3 regions of the Corynebacterium casei LMG S-19264 genome follow, and region 3 is predicted to be linked to each of the others. Evidence: predicted binding sites of a transcription regulator. Region 3 holds the regulator's gene; each other region holds the start of a gene.
What was found. The regulator LexA, encoded in region 3, represses DNA repair genes until DNA is damaged. The targets are predictions, from matches to a motif close to CGAACANNTGTTCG.

Region 1 (4,162 bases), 710 kb from region 3:
CCACCGGCCAAGAGGCCGAGGCCGAGAGCCGCGACTGGTACGAGGTTCTCTGGGACTCCGTCGCCGAAGTGCCAGATCCTGAGGCTCCAATTCTCGGCGTTGACGATCCAGAGGCCGTCGAAGGTGAAAGCTCCGAGTCTTCCTCCACCGGCGCCCCAACCGAGGGCGGGTCCACCGGCGAGAACACCGACGGTGAAACACCAGCCGAGGGAGAATCCTCAGAGGGCGCTAACAGTGATGAGCCAGTCGGCAACGTTGTCGAGGAAGAGGAAGACGCTCCGGACCCAGTTGGCGAGATGCCGGTCGGCGAAGTCCCTTCCGGTCAGTAGCAGTTATTCGCATATCCGCTTATTCGCTCAGCCGCATCATCGTGGCCTCCGCCCAGGGGTTTGAGCCGTTCAAATTCTTAATAGCCGGAAAAACAAACACCTGTAGGCAGACCCACACACGCCTGCCTCACCTTTTAACTAGCTCTAATTTCTAGGACGCCTTCGGCATCGCACCCGGGTCCTGACCGATATCAAACAGCGTCCCGTTCATCCCAGAGGGCTGGGGTGGCGGCGGTCCGTCAGTTGGACGTTTCGCAGATCTCTCCTCGGCCCGCCGTCTGTAATGCGACGCCGCTGACTCGTCTGCCGTGGCCGACTCATTAAATCTGAATCCATCTTCACCCGGCATTCGTTTGCCCACCCTGCCGGTGCGCGGGTCACGCTCCGAATGGCCCATACCGTTGCGGAAGTCGTAGTTGTCGTTATTATCCACATGATGTCTTCTACACAGCAGCGTCAGGTTTCTAATGTCCGTCGCTCCGCCATGCTGCCAAGCCACCAAGTGGTGAACATCAGTTTCAGACATCGGCCTGTCACAACCCGGCCCTGAGCAACAGAACTCTGCGGCAAACAGTGCCAGTTTCTGTGCAAAGGAGGCGGTTCTCTTCGTTCTTCCCAGTGCCAGTGGTTGGAAACTCTCCGGGTCTAGAATCGCGAGGTAGTCGCTGACGCCCTCGGAGAGCCTGACCAAGTCCCAGACGCTGAGCTCGTGGCCAGTGTCTGTCATGAAGGTGGAGTTAGGGGAGAGGCTCTCCAACTCATCCAACGTTGCGGACAATACGATGGAGCCGAGCCCAGACTTTGGGTCCTTGCCTTCGACAAATTGTGAGCACACTTCCATCAGTTGGTCGTGGCGGCGCTGCCCGAAGGTTCGGTTGTCTTCTTCAGGAGGCAGCTGTGGACCGCCCGGGCGCTGAGCTGGAGCAAGCACCTTGGCCAACAATGCGGCCCCTAGGGAATCCGTGCGAACAGACACCCGCACGGAACCATCTTCATCTGGTTCGCTCATCCAGAAACTACGCTTACGCGTAGCAGCAAACGGGTCCTTCTTGCCATTCGGCATAGTTCCAGCCGCGTTTGCGTTGGTGACCTGCTTTCGCAGCCATTTGCGCAGATCTTCAGGAGAGCGTCTCTTCGACTCCTCCATTGCCTTGGTGCGGAGTTCCTGAGGCCCCGGCTTGGCGTGCTTGTTCAGGTTGCGTAATTCTTGCTCAATGATTTTGGCGATCTCGGCGCTTGCAGCCTCTTCAGCCATTTTGCGGCGGCGCTCTTCCTGCGCTTGGCGCTCGCGTTCCGCTCGGCGCTGCGCCTCACGCTGGGCTTCTTCGTACTTGCGGCGAGCCTCTTCCTCGGCCGCTTCCTTCTTTCGTCGCGCTTCTTCCTCTGCAGCCTGACGCTCGCGCGCCTGCTCTTCCTCGCTCAAATCAGGGTCTGGTTCTGGAATTGGTTCTTGCTCAACTGGCTCGGGCTCGGGGACTGGCTCAGGATTGAGCTTTTCATAGAGATTCCGGCCGGCGGCAAGGCGTTGGTTGGCTTCTGCGCGGGAGAGTCCAAGGCAGTTGATGAGGTAATCGGTAGCACGGGATGAACCGACCAGGCGGCCGGCCTCATCACGCTCAGCCATGAACGCAAATGCGGCGTCGATGAAAGTCTTCCGGTTCAAAGACTCTTCAAGACGCTCGAAATCAGAGTAGATGCTGTGGAAGCTGATTTTATCGATGTTTATCATGGACAAACACAGTGCATCCACGCCGTCAATGATAGATTCAACTGCGGCTGTTATGTTCGAACAAGATGTATTATCGTTCATGGCTAACCCCCTTTCCCTCCGATAGTGTTCTAAACTTCTTTCTTCAACAATAGCCCATATTTTCGACAACGCAACCCCTGTTATCGAACTGTTATTCGATTTTCTAAACCCAAGGTCAGGTGTGCAAGAATGTGCACGAAGCGGCCCAAAGCGCTCAGTACTGCCGCCATATAGTTAGTCCGAAGAAGAACCACGTGGAATAATGTCGGCATGACCGTTTCTGACGCAGATCTATCCATCGTTTCCGAGCAGCTAGGCCGCACCCCTCGTGGTGTTGTAGACATTGCCTACCGCACGCCAGACGGCCAGCCAGCCGTAATTAAGACGCTTCCTAAGCTGCCTGATGGAACTCCTTTTCCAACGCTGTACTACCTCACTGACCCACGTCTGACCGCAGAGGCCTCACGCCTTGAAGTCGCGCACGTGATGAAGTGGATGGAAGCGCGCTTGGCTGAAGATGAAGACCTGCAGGCGGATTACCGGAACGCGCATGAGCACTTTCTCAGGGAGCGCAATGCGATGGAAGACCTGGGTACGGACTTTTCGGGTGGCGGCATGCCAGACCGCGTGAAGTGCTTGCACGTGCTCATTGCCTATGCACTTGCGGAGGGGCCAGAGCACTTCCGCTTCGGTGCAGAAGCGGTCGCGATGGCTGCCGATCATGGTAAGCTGCGCGGGTCAGCCATCCCGCAGGATTGGCCAACCGTTGAGGATCTGGGAATCGATCTGGACCAGTTTGATTTTTCTAACGCCTAAGGTGGGGAGCTAAATAGTATGACTCGTGTAGCAGCCGTTGATTGCGGCACTAACTCTATCCGCCTCCTTATTTCGGATGTTCGCCCAGGCGGCAAGGTGCGCGATGTGCACCGCTCTATGGAGATTGTTCGCCTCGGCCAGGGCGTGGATGCCCACGGTGAGTTCCAGCCGGAGGCGCTGGAGCGCACCCGCGTGGCTTTGGCTAAGTACGTTCAGCAGATGAAGTTTGAGGGTGTTACCCGCGTGCGCATGGTCGCTACCTCGGCGACCCGCGACGTGGGGAATGCAGAAGAGTTCTTCGAAATGACCGCTGAGCTGCTGGGAGAGATTCAGCCGGGTGCACGCGCCGAGGTCATCTCAGGCGAAGAGGAGGCTTTGCTTTCCTTCCAGGGTGCGGTCGGAGATTTGTCCAAGGACCGTAGCCCGTACTGCGTCATTGACCTGGGCGGAGGTTCCACGGAGTTCATCGTGGGCACTGCAGGGGGAGAGATCCTGGGCTCGCATTCTTCCCGCATGGGTTGTGTGCGGCTTACAGAGCGTATGATGCCCTCGGATCCGCCGAGCGAGACCGAGATTGAGATCGCATCAGATTACGTCGCAGAGCGTATGTCCGAGGTGGAGAAGATTGTTCCCATCAACGAGGCCACCACTTTCGTCGGTTGCGCAGGCACTTTCACCACACTGTCGGCATTGGCTCAAGGCTTGGAGCGCTACGACGCCGAGCTCATTCACGGCTCAGAGCTGCGTTTTGATGCCCTCCGTGTCCTCACCAAGCAGCTCATCGCCGAATCCGCAGAGGCACGCGCGCTGAATCCGGTCATTCACCCGGGCCGCGCGGATGTCATCGGTGGTGGATCGGTTGCCGTTGAAGGCATCATGCAGATGATTGAGCGCAACAGCTCCGCGCGCTCCTTCTATATCAGCGAAAAGGACATTCTCGACGGCATGACCGCTGGTATCGTCGCTGAGATGTACGCTTAGGCACCCTAAGTTTCCTTTTCACATAACCGTTTTATAAACTAAAGCAGTGCTTTTGGGCGCGCTCTTCCAGCGCTGCTTTGCACTCGCCCCCATAGCCCAATGGCAGAGGCAGTTGACTTAAAATCAATTCAGTCTGGGTTCGAGTCCCAGTGGGGGCACCAAAAGGCCAGGCAGGGATATTCCTTGCCTGGTTTTCGCATTGCTTGACGATGCTCCCCTTGGCGCACTCGGGATTTATTTAGCAACCACCCAGACTTCCGGGTTGTTGTCACATCATACTGTCGGG
Region 2 (4,162 bases), 440 kb from region 3:
CTATGCCATCCTGCTCGGTATCTCTGGTTTCGTCCTGCTGATGGGCGCGGACAAGATTGGTGACTCCGATGTTCCAATGCTGGTCCTGGTCAATGAGATGGGCAGCACCGCTGGCTTCCTCATGGCGATTGTCATCTTCTTGATGAGTTTCAACACCGCCATCGGCATGTTCTACGCACTGGGCAAGCGTCTGGCATCGGGTCGCGAAAACCGCACCTACCCAATCTTCGTTGTGGGTACTCTCGCAGGCTACGGAATGTCCTTCTTCGGATTTAAGACTTTGATGAACTATGTCTACCCAATTCTGGGCTACATGGGCATGTTCATGGTTGTTGTGCTGGTCTTCGCCTGGTTCCGCAGCCTGTCCAAGATTCGTGATGAGTCCGTTCGCCGCGAGCGCATCAAGTCCCTGCTTCGTCTGAAGCTGCACCCAGAAGAGAAGTACGACGAAAAGCACGATGATGTGATCGGCTGCGAGCTCGTTGAATCCAACCTCGACCATGAAGTCCTCTTTGAAGACCTCGTTGGAGAGGTCACGGAAGAGCTCGACTCCGACTCCGAGATTGAATTTACTGCCGACGAAATCGAAGAAGAGATCACCGATGTCGAGTACTACATCGAACGCGATGGAGTACCTGACCCGGTTGTTGATTCCGATGTAGCAAACGGCAAGGATTCGAAGGCACCAGACGCCGCTAAGTAAGTCTCCTTTCCAGCTCCTCTTGAGAAACCACAGTTTCCAAGAGGAGCTTTTTCTATGCCAATAGATCCATTGCCCCCATTCCACTTAGCTCATGTGTGTTGCCCAGCAGTTTTCCGCCTGGGGTAACAAGCTTGACCTGTCCGCGGTGGCGCATCATCCGACCTCGACTTTTCTCGCGGCGCCTTGCCCGGGCGCCGTCGTCATTGACACCGTTGTGATAAGCGCACAGCGTGGTGAGATTCGACGGATTAGTCTGCCCGCCGTTCTTATGCGCGTCGATGTGATGTACCTGGCATCTATCGGCCGGCACTTTGCAGTCCGGCCATGGGCACACCAGGTTTTCTGCGATGGCCAAGATTCGCTGTTTGCCTGACGCGAACCTTGCTTCGTAGAGATTGACCGGTCCGGCGGTGGGGTGGAAGAGTCCGGCGTAAATCTTGTCGCCAAGGGCTCCGGACATCGCAAGGTTAACGATCTCAGCGCCGGTCATGGTCGTGCCGTCGGATGCTCCGATGATGGATTCGTCGCCTTCACCGCGAATGATCTGCGCGGATTGGTCCAGTCCAACGGCAATGACGGTGCGGTATTCGGGTTTGAGAACACCACCGCCGCCATCGATGTGTTTCCAAAACGCTTCTAATAATGCTTTCGAGCGGGGTTGGTCCGTGGTGGATATGGCATCAAGCGTTTTCTCAAAGTCGGTGATGCGGCGCTGGGTATCGGTGATGCTCATCGTGACCATGCCATTTTTCGGGCGGCTTTTACGCATACCGGGTTCTTTTGGTTTGTCACCAACGAGTTCGTCGACGCGCTGGTTGCCCAGAGCATTGACTTCTTCATAAGTGCCCTCATGTGCAATCAACTCAGCACGGAGTTTCCACGCGGCACCGCGCTTTTTCTTTAACTTCTGAGCGTGACTATCAATCATCTGTAGACGTTCCATACTCAACCCGCGCTCTTCGGCGAGTGCTACGGACTCGCGTTGAAGGCGTGGTGAGTCGGTGGAGCCGAAGAAGACATCCGCTAACTTGGCGTACTTTCTCGCCGTCTTTAACGCCATGTCATCGGCGGCCATGTCATAAACGGATAGTTCCGCCATGTCTCTTAAAACGCTCACCGCCTGGGTGGCTTGTTGTATGAATGCTTTGTAATTTTTCATAACTTCGACGCTAAACCCAAAGCGCAACCCCACACCAGAGCAAGCCTCGAAATCTGTGGATAACTACGTTGACGCGTCACTCAACAGGCCAAGTTGTCCACAGGTGGAGCAATTTCGCCCAAAAGTGCGTTCGGCGGGGGTACAGGCGTGCGAACTGTGAACCGCGTCCCTGGTGGATCGTGCTGCGCGGATATGAATTGCGTGACGCGGTAGCTCTCTTAAGCAATTGCGGGGAGGGGTAGGCAGGTGCGAACTGGCGTGATTGAAAGCACAATTGTTGGCATGAGCAAGCCGGTTAATAAAAAGTTTTCTCCTTTGCTGGCGGTGGAGAAGCCTTACTTGCCGCGGCCTTCTATCCGGGAAATTTTCCGCGATTTAGGACCCCAGGAGTTAGGTGATGGATTAGTTGCCCTGATTTTCTCCGCCTCGGGTCCCATCGCGGTCATTTTGGCGGCGGCTGCCGCGGGCAACCTCAGCCCGGAGCAGACTTCTTCGTGGATCTTCGGTGCCTTCTTGGGCAACGGTCTCCTCACGCTGTTTTTGACGTATCTTTACCGCAGCCCGCAGGCGTACTTCTGACTATCCCCGGTACGGTGCTCGCGGGTGATGCGCTGACGCATTTGAGCTTCGGGGAAGTCATCGGTGCCTATCTTGCCACGGCCGTGCTGGTGTTCTTGTTGGGATGGACGGGCCTGATTGGCAAGATTATGGCGGTATTGCCGCCGACGATTGTCATGGCGATGGTGGCCGGCATCTTCCTGCGTTTCGGCCTGGACCTGATTTCCGCGGCCGTCGATGATCCGCTCATTGCGATTCCGATGAGTCTCATCTTCATTGTCTTAAGCGCTAGCCCTAAGATTGCTGCGGTTGCGCCGCCGGTGGCAATGGCGGCGGTGGTGGGCATTGTTATCGCGATGGCCGCAGGGCAGTTGGGCGGTGGAATCCTGGATGCTGGCGTGGTGGCATCGCCCGTCTATACCGCCCCGGAGTTCTCCTTGGCTGCGATGACCGAGCTAGTCGTGCCGTTGGCAATAACGGTGGTGATTGTGCAAAATGGCCAGGGTATCGCGGTGCTGCAGGCTGCGGGGCACAAGCCCGGAGTTAACCTCGCTGCGGCGGCCAGCGGCCTGGTGTCTTTACCGATGGCGCTGATTGGCAATGTCACATCTTGTCTCACCGGGCCGACCAACGCGTTGATTGTGTCCGGTCCGAACAAGCAGCGCCACTATACGGCGGCGATGGTGACTGCGGTCGGCGCAATCTGGGTTGGGCTCTTTGCGCCAGTCTTTGTTGGTTTCATGTTGGCTATGCCGGCATCCTTTATTGCGGCGCTGGCGGGCATCGCTATGCTCACGCCGCTAAAGAATGCATTCGTGGCTGGGTTTTCAGGCGTGTTCTGCACGGGCGCGCTAGTGTGTTTCCTGGTCACCGTCTCGGAGATAACGCTGCTGGGAATCAGCGCGCCATTCTGGGGGACCGTGTTTGGTTGCCTGGTGGCATGGCTGATGGACCCCAAGCCGAAGAAGGTCGAGGTCCAAGAAGCGAGTGAAGAAGAGCTAGCTGAGCAGCAGCTTGATGGTCAGGCCGATCATGATGCAGCCGATGCCGAAGTTGATTCCGCGCCACACAGCTGGGCGCGATAGAACGTGGGAGAACTTCGCGGCAGATAGGCCGATGGTGGGAAACCACACCATGGATGCGGTGATAGCGCCGGCGGCAAAGATCCAGCGGCCATCGGTGCCGTACTGGTTGGCCAGGCCGCCAATCATGACGAGCACGTCAACATAGGCAGCCGGGTTGAGCCAGCAGATGGCCAAGGCCGCAAGGGCAGGCTTTAACCAGGTGGACTTTTGCATCTGTCGACGAAGCCGCGTCGTGCGCTTACGAGTATCAACAGATGAAGAGCCAGGGCCGGTGGGTGCGCCGCCATCGAAGGCATCGATTTGCTGCGTCTTATTTGGCTCGGTGTTGGACGGGGACAAGGTCTCGACCTTGTCACGGAAGGCATCGCGGAAGCACAAGAATGTAAAGTAAGCCAGATAGGCAGCACCGAGATACTTCAGCGCAACCAGCGCAGTTGGGAAAGTCTCAACCAAGTAGCCAACGCCGGCGGTGCCGCCCAAAATCAAAATGATGTCTGAAATCGCACAGATAGCAATGACCACCCACACATGGTCGCGCTTGATGCCAAGCTTGAGCAACAGGGCATTTTGAGGACCGATCGCTACAATCAGCGAGATACCGAGTGCAAAGCCGGCAGCATAAACAGACAACATTGACATAGCCACACTCTGCAACGT
Region 3 (4,162 bases):
GGGAGGTCAAAGACATCCGTTGGATGATCGAAGAGCTCCGCGTTTCCCTCTTCGCACAACGCCTTGGAACCGCTCACGCGGTCTCGTTACGCCGAATCCAAAAGGCCGTCGACAAGCTCTAACGATAATCAAACGTCGCGTTCGCGGCGACGCATGAGGCGAATCTCAGACTCGAAGTCATCCGCGCTATCGAAAGACTTGTAGACGGAAGCAAAGCGCAAATACGCAACCTCATCCAAGTCGCGGAGCGGCTCCAGGATGGCTAGGCCGACATCATTAGCGTTGACCTGGGAGCTGCCGTGACTACGCACCCGCTCCTCTACCTCCTGCGCTAGGCGCTTCAAAGCATCATCGGAGACGTCGCGCCCCTGGCAAGCTCGACGAACACCGCGAATCAGTTTGTCACGGCTAAACGGTTCAGCCAAACCATTACGCTTGACCACCAAGAGGATGGCTTTTTCAATGGTGGTGAAACGTCCCTGGCATGAGGCGCACTCACGGCGACGGCGTATAGCTGAGCCTGCATCGATAACGCGGGAGTCGATCACACGGGATTGTTCGTAATGGCAAAAAGGGCAGTACACCAAAGGTCCTAACTGTGGGATTCTCACGCCAAATTAAAGCGTGATGAATACTTAACTAGAACTAGTGTACTGCCCTTAAGAAAACTTATTCAGACTGCCCAATGTGCCGCTATGGCCAGCGATGTTGCACAAATCCGAATGCTTTGTCGCTCACCTTATCGAGCAATAACCTCACCGGCCGCAGGCGAGCTGCTAACGGAGGTAACCTGCGACATTGGCTCTTCTGATGTATTGAATCCGGCGAAAAGAGTGCCCATGAATACGGCAGCGCCAAATACTGCGCCCAGCGCGATGTTGCTTCGAACACTTGCAGCGCGTCCACCATTTTCGGGAGTAGATAATTCTGGATTTGAAGCATGATGTTCGAAAGTGTTTCGCTGCACTGTTCTAGGGGCGGTCCCTAAAGTGCGAACATTGTTTACACGCGGTTCCCGAAGTGAAGGTTCCCACACAGATACGGATGGAACACGATTCACGCGATGCGGGGAGAAGGTAGAAGTACGTGCTGAATTTGCGTTTCCGCGGTTAAGAGCGATAGCCATAGTAATTTCCTTTCGGTCACGCATGTAACACTATCCATCTATCCAGACACTGAAGCTTGCCATTAGCGCAACTGTTCGATTTTCTTTGTATGTTCGATTTATAACAGGATTTCGAAAGTTTGTCCAGAAATAGCCGGAAATAGTCGAACATCGGTGAAAAACGTGATACAAATACGGTATCGCTTTTATAGCTATTTCACTTTCACCGATTACCCGCAGTCCACTTGACGTAAGTTCAGTCGAACTAAGCCGCTAAAGCATCACGCAATTTGGATGCAGGCTTAGATGTCCAAGGAGCTAAGAAAATGGCCAAACCACGAGGAGTTACTCCCCGTCCAGATATTTCCGAGCTGTCGCCGCGACAGCGCCGGATCCTCGAAGTCATCAAAGATGCTGTTGTTTTGCGCGGTTATCCGCCAAGCATTCGCGAAATCGGTGACGCGGTTGGACTTCAGTCCACCTCTTCCGTTGCTTACCAGCTGAACCAGCTGGAGCAGAAGGGCTTCCTTCGTCGAGATCCAAACAAGCCACGCGCTGTGGATCTTCGCCAGTTTGCAATGGATGATGAGCCGAAGCCAGGACGCAAGAGCACCGCAGAGGCTCCGATTGACGCCACCCTTCCGGAAGGTGCAGCAGGCGTTAGCTACATCCCGGTTGTCGGTCGTATTGCTGCGGGTGCTCCGATTACGGCAGAAGAGAATGTGGACTCCTACTACCCTCTCCCCGATGAGATTGTGGGCAAGGGCGAGCTCTACATGCTCAAGGTCGTTGGCGAATCCATGAAGGACGCAGCCATCCTTGACGGCGACTGGGTAATTATCCGTTCCCAGCCCACCGCGGAATCCGGCGACTTCGTCGCGGCACTCCTGGACAATGAGGAAGCCACAGTCAAGGAATTCCACCAGGACTCCAGTGGCGTGTGGCTACTTCCCCACAATGAGGCATTTGCACCTATTCCAGGTGATGACGCCAAGATTATGGGCAAGGTTGTCTCTGTAATCCGCAAGATTTAACACGAGCACTCGCTAGAACCTAGGCTGCGCCCTCTACCCAAGGAGGACGCGGCCTCTTTTTGTGTTCTCAGTTTGTGGGATATCGGAAATCTACTCCCCCCGAAAGGGTAATTTCCTTTGGCTCTTAAATCGCAGGTATTCCCACATTCTGTGTCCGATATTAACCCGCTGACCGCTATTAATAGCAGCAACAATACTGTACAGCGGGCTACAAGTGATTATGCCGTTGATGCTGAATCTGTGTTTAGTTCTGAAAACCATGGCATTCTGGAGTTAAGGCTGCCAAATTAGGACATAACTCCACATTTCCGCCCTCCGTTTAAATTTCTTGCGCATCTCATTATCGGGTGGGGGAATTGACCTTGACTGATTCGACCTAGGCCCGTGATGGAAGGGAATGCCATATGTACGCTGAGGAGCGTCGCCGACAAATTGCTTCATTGACTGCAGTAGAGGGTCGTGTCAACGTCACCGAGCTGTCTGAGCGCTTCGATGTCACTGCTGAAACCATCCGTCGTGACCTTGCGGTACTCGACCGAGAAGGCGTTGTGCATCGTGTCCACGGTGGCGCCGTGGCATCACAGTCTTTCCAAACTTCTGAATTGACTCTTGACACGCGTCTGCGTTCAGCAACCACCGCAAAGATGGCGATCGCCCGTGCCGCTATGGAATTTCTCCCCCAGGGCCACGGCAGTATCTTTCTCGACGCGGGTACAACCACGAGCGCAGTGGCGGATCTGATTGGTCAATCCCCTGCTGCGCATCAGTTGTCTATCGTCTCGAATAGTCTGCCCATTGCATTATCGCTGGCGAATAACGGTGTGCAGTATGTCCAGCTGCTTGGCGGCACGGTTCGCGCCATCACGCAGGCTGTTGTGGGCGATACGGCACTGCGCACGATGGCGTTGCTTCGTGCAGATGTCGCTTTCATCGGCACCAACGCCCTCACTTTGGACCATGGGTTGTCCACTGCGGATGCGCAGGAAGCAGCCATCAAGTCTGCCTTCGTTACCAACGCCCACAAGGTAGTTGTCTTGTGTGACTCATCGAAGTTGGGCACGGACTACTTAGTTAGTTTCGCCCCAATTTCTGAGGTCGATGTCGTTATCACTGATAGCGGCGCATCTGAGGTCTTCTTGAACTCCCTGCGTGATCGCGAGATTGAAGTAGTCGTTGTTCCTGATGCACACCGTTCTTAGTCAAACGCTAAAACAAACAAGCCGGTCAGAGCAGAACAGTTACTGCTTTGACCGGCTTGTTGGTGATGAGTTCAAGCTCGTGTTTTAAGAGTTGTATTCATCCAACAGTGCGCGGACAGCTTCGCGTGCCTCTGGTGCGCCCACGGAGTAGATGGCTGCCTCGGCCATCTTCTGGCACTGCTCCAGGGTCACTTCAGCGAGCTGAGCACCCACGCCAGCGATTGCCGTCGAGGCCGCGGACAAGGAATTGACGCCAAGTCCTACAAGAACGCAGGCCAATAGTGGGTCTGCTGCAGCCTCACCGCACACACCAACGGGGACGTTGTTGTCAACGCCGCCAATGCAGGTGTGCTGAATCAAGCGCAGAACTGCAGGCTGCCACGGGTCCGTCAGGTATGCCAGCTGTGGAGACAAACGGTCTGCAGCCATTGTGTACTGAGTGAGGTCATTGGTACCGATGGATACGAAGTCCAGGTGCGGCATGATGGTATCGGCCATCAAAGCAGCAGCTGGAACTTCAACCATTGCACCTGGCACTAGGCCGCGCTCACGGCATAGCTCCGCAAACCACTTCGCCTCAGTGGAAGTCGCCACCATGGGTGCCATAACCCAGGTTTGAGCGCCTTCATTACGCTCTGCTGCGGCTTGGGCGATAGCATCGAGCTGGCGAGTCAGCAAAGACTCGTTATCCCGTGCAATACGCAGACCACGAACACCCAGGGCTGGGTTTTCTTCTTCGCTCAAGGTTGCATAGGAAATTGGCTTATCAGAGCCCGCATCCAAGGTTCGGACAACGACCTTGGAATCAGGGAATGCTTGGAACA

Region 1: CCASEI_RS09620 (HNH endonuclease signature motif containing protein) is a predicted target of LexA. The motif match lies at 2,224-2,237, and genes of this name have one in related genera.
Region 2: CCASEI_RS08390 (HNH endonuclease signature motif containing protein) is a predicted target of LexA. The motif match lies at 1,982-1,995, and genes of this name have one in related genera.

The regions. Positions count from the first base shown of each region.
Region 1 covers NZ_CP004350.1:2,097,841-2,102,002, reverse strand. Annotated here, with positions in the region: gene CCASEI_RS09625 (septum formation initiator family protein) at 1-329, shown strand, start outside; gene CCASEI_RS09620 (HNH endonuclease signature motif containing protein) at 481-2,139, opposite strand; gene CCASEI_RS09615 (DUF501 domain-containing protein) at 2,350-2,895, shown strand; gene CCASEI_RS09610 (Ppx/GppA phosphatase family protein) at 2,914-3,876, shown strand; tRNA gene CCASEI_RS09605 (tRNA-Leu) at 3,962-4,037, shown strand.
Region 2 covers NZ_CP004350.1:1,827,733-1,831,894, reverse strand. Annotated here, with positions in the region: gene CCASEI_RS08395 (YkvI family membrane protein) at 1-703, shown strand, start outside; gene CCASEI_RS08390 (HNH endonuclease signature motif containing protein) at 756-1,862, opposite strand; partial or broken gene CCASEI_RS08385 (benzoate/H(+) symporter BenE family transporter) at 2,145-3,505, shown strand; gene CCASEI_RS08380 (LysE/ArgO family amino acid transporter) at 3,419-4,135, opposite strand.
Region 3 covers NZ_CP004350.1:1,385,692-1,389,853, reverse strand. Annotated here, with positions in the region: gene hrpA (ATP-dependent RNA helicase HrpA) at 1-122, shown strand, start outside; gene nrdR (transcriptional regulator NrdR) at 129-584, opposite strand; gene CCASEI_RS15025 (hypothetical protein) at 740-967, opposite strand; gene lexA (transcriptional repressor LexA) at 1,432-2,139, shown strand; gene CCASEI_RS15020 (hypothetical protein) at 2,290-2,430, shown strand; gene CCASEI_RS06400 (DeoR/GlpR family DNA-binding transcription regulator) at 2,544-3,338, shown strand; gene ptsP (phosphoenolpyruvate--protein phosphotransferase) at 3,423-4,162, opposite strand, start outside.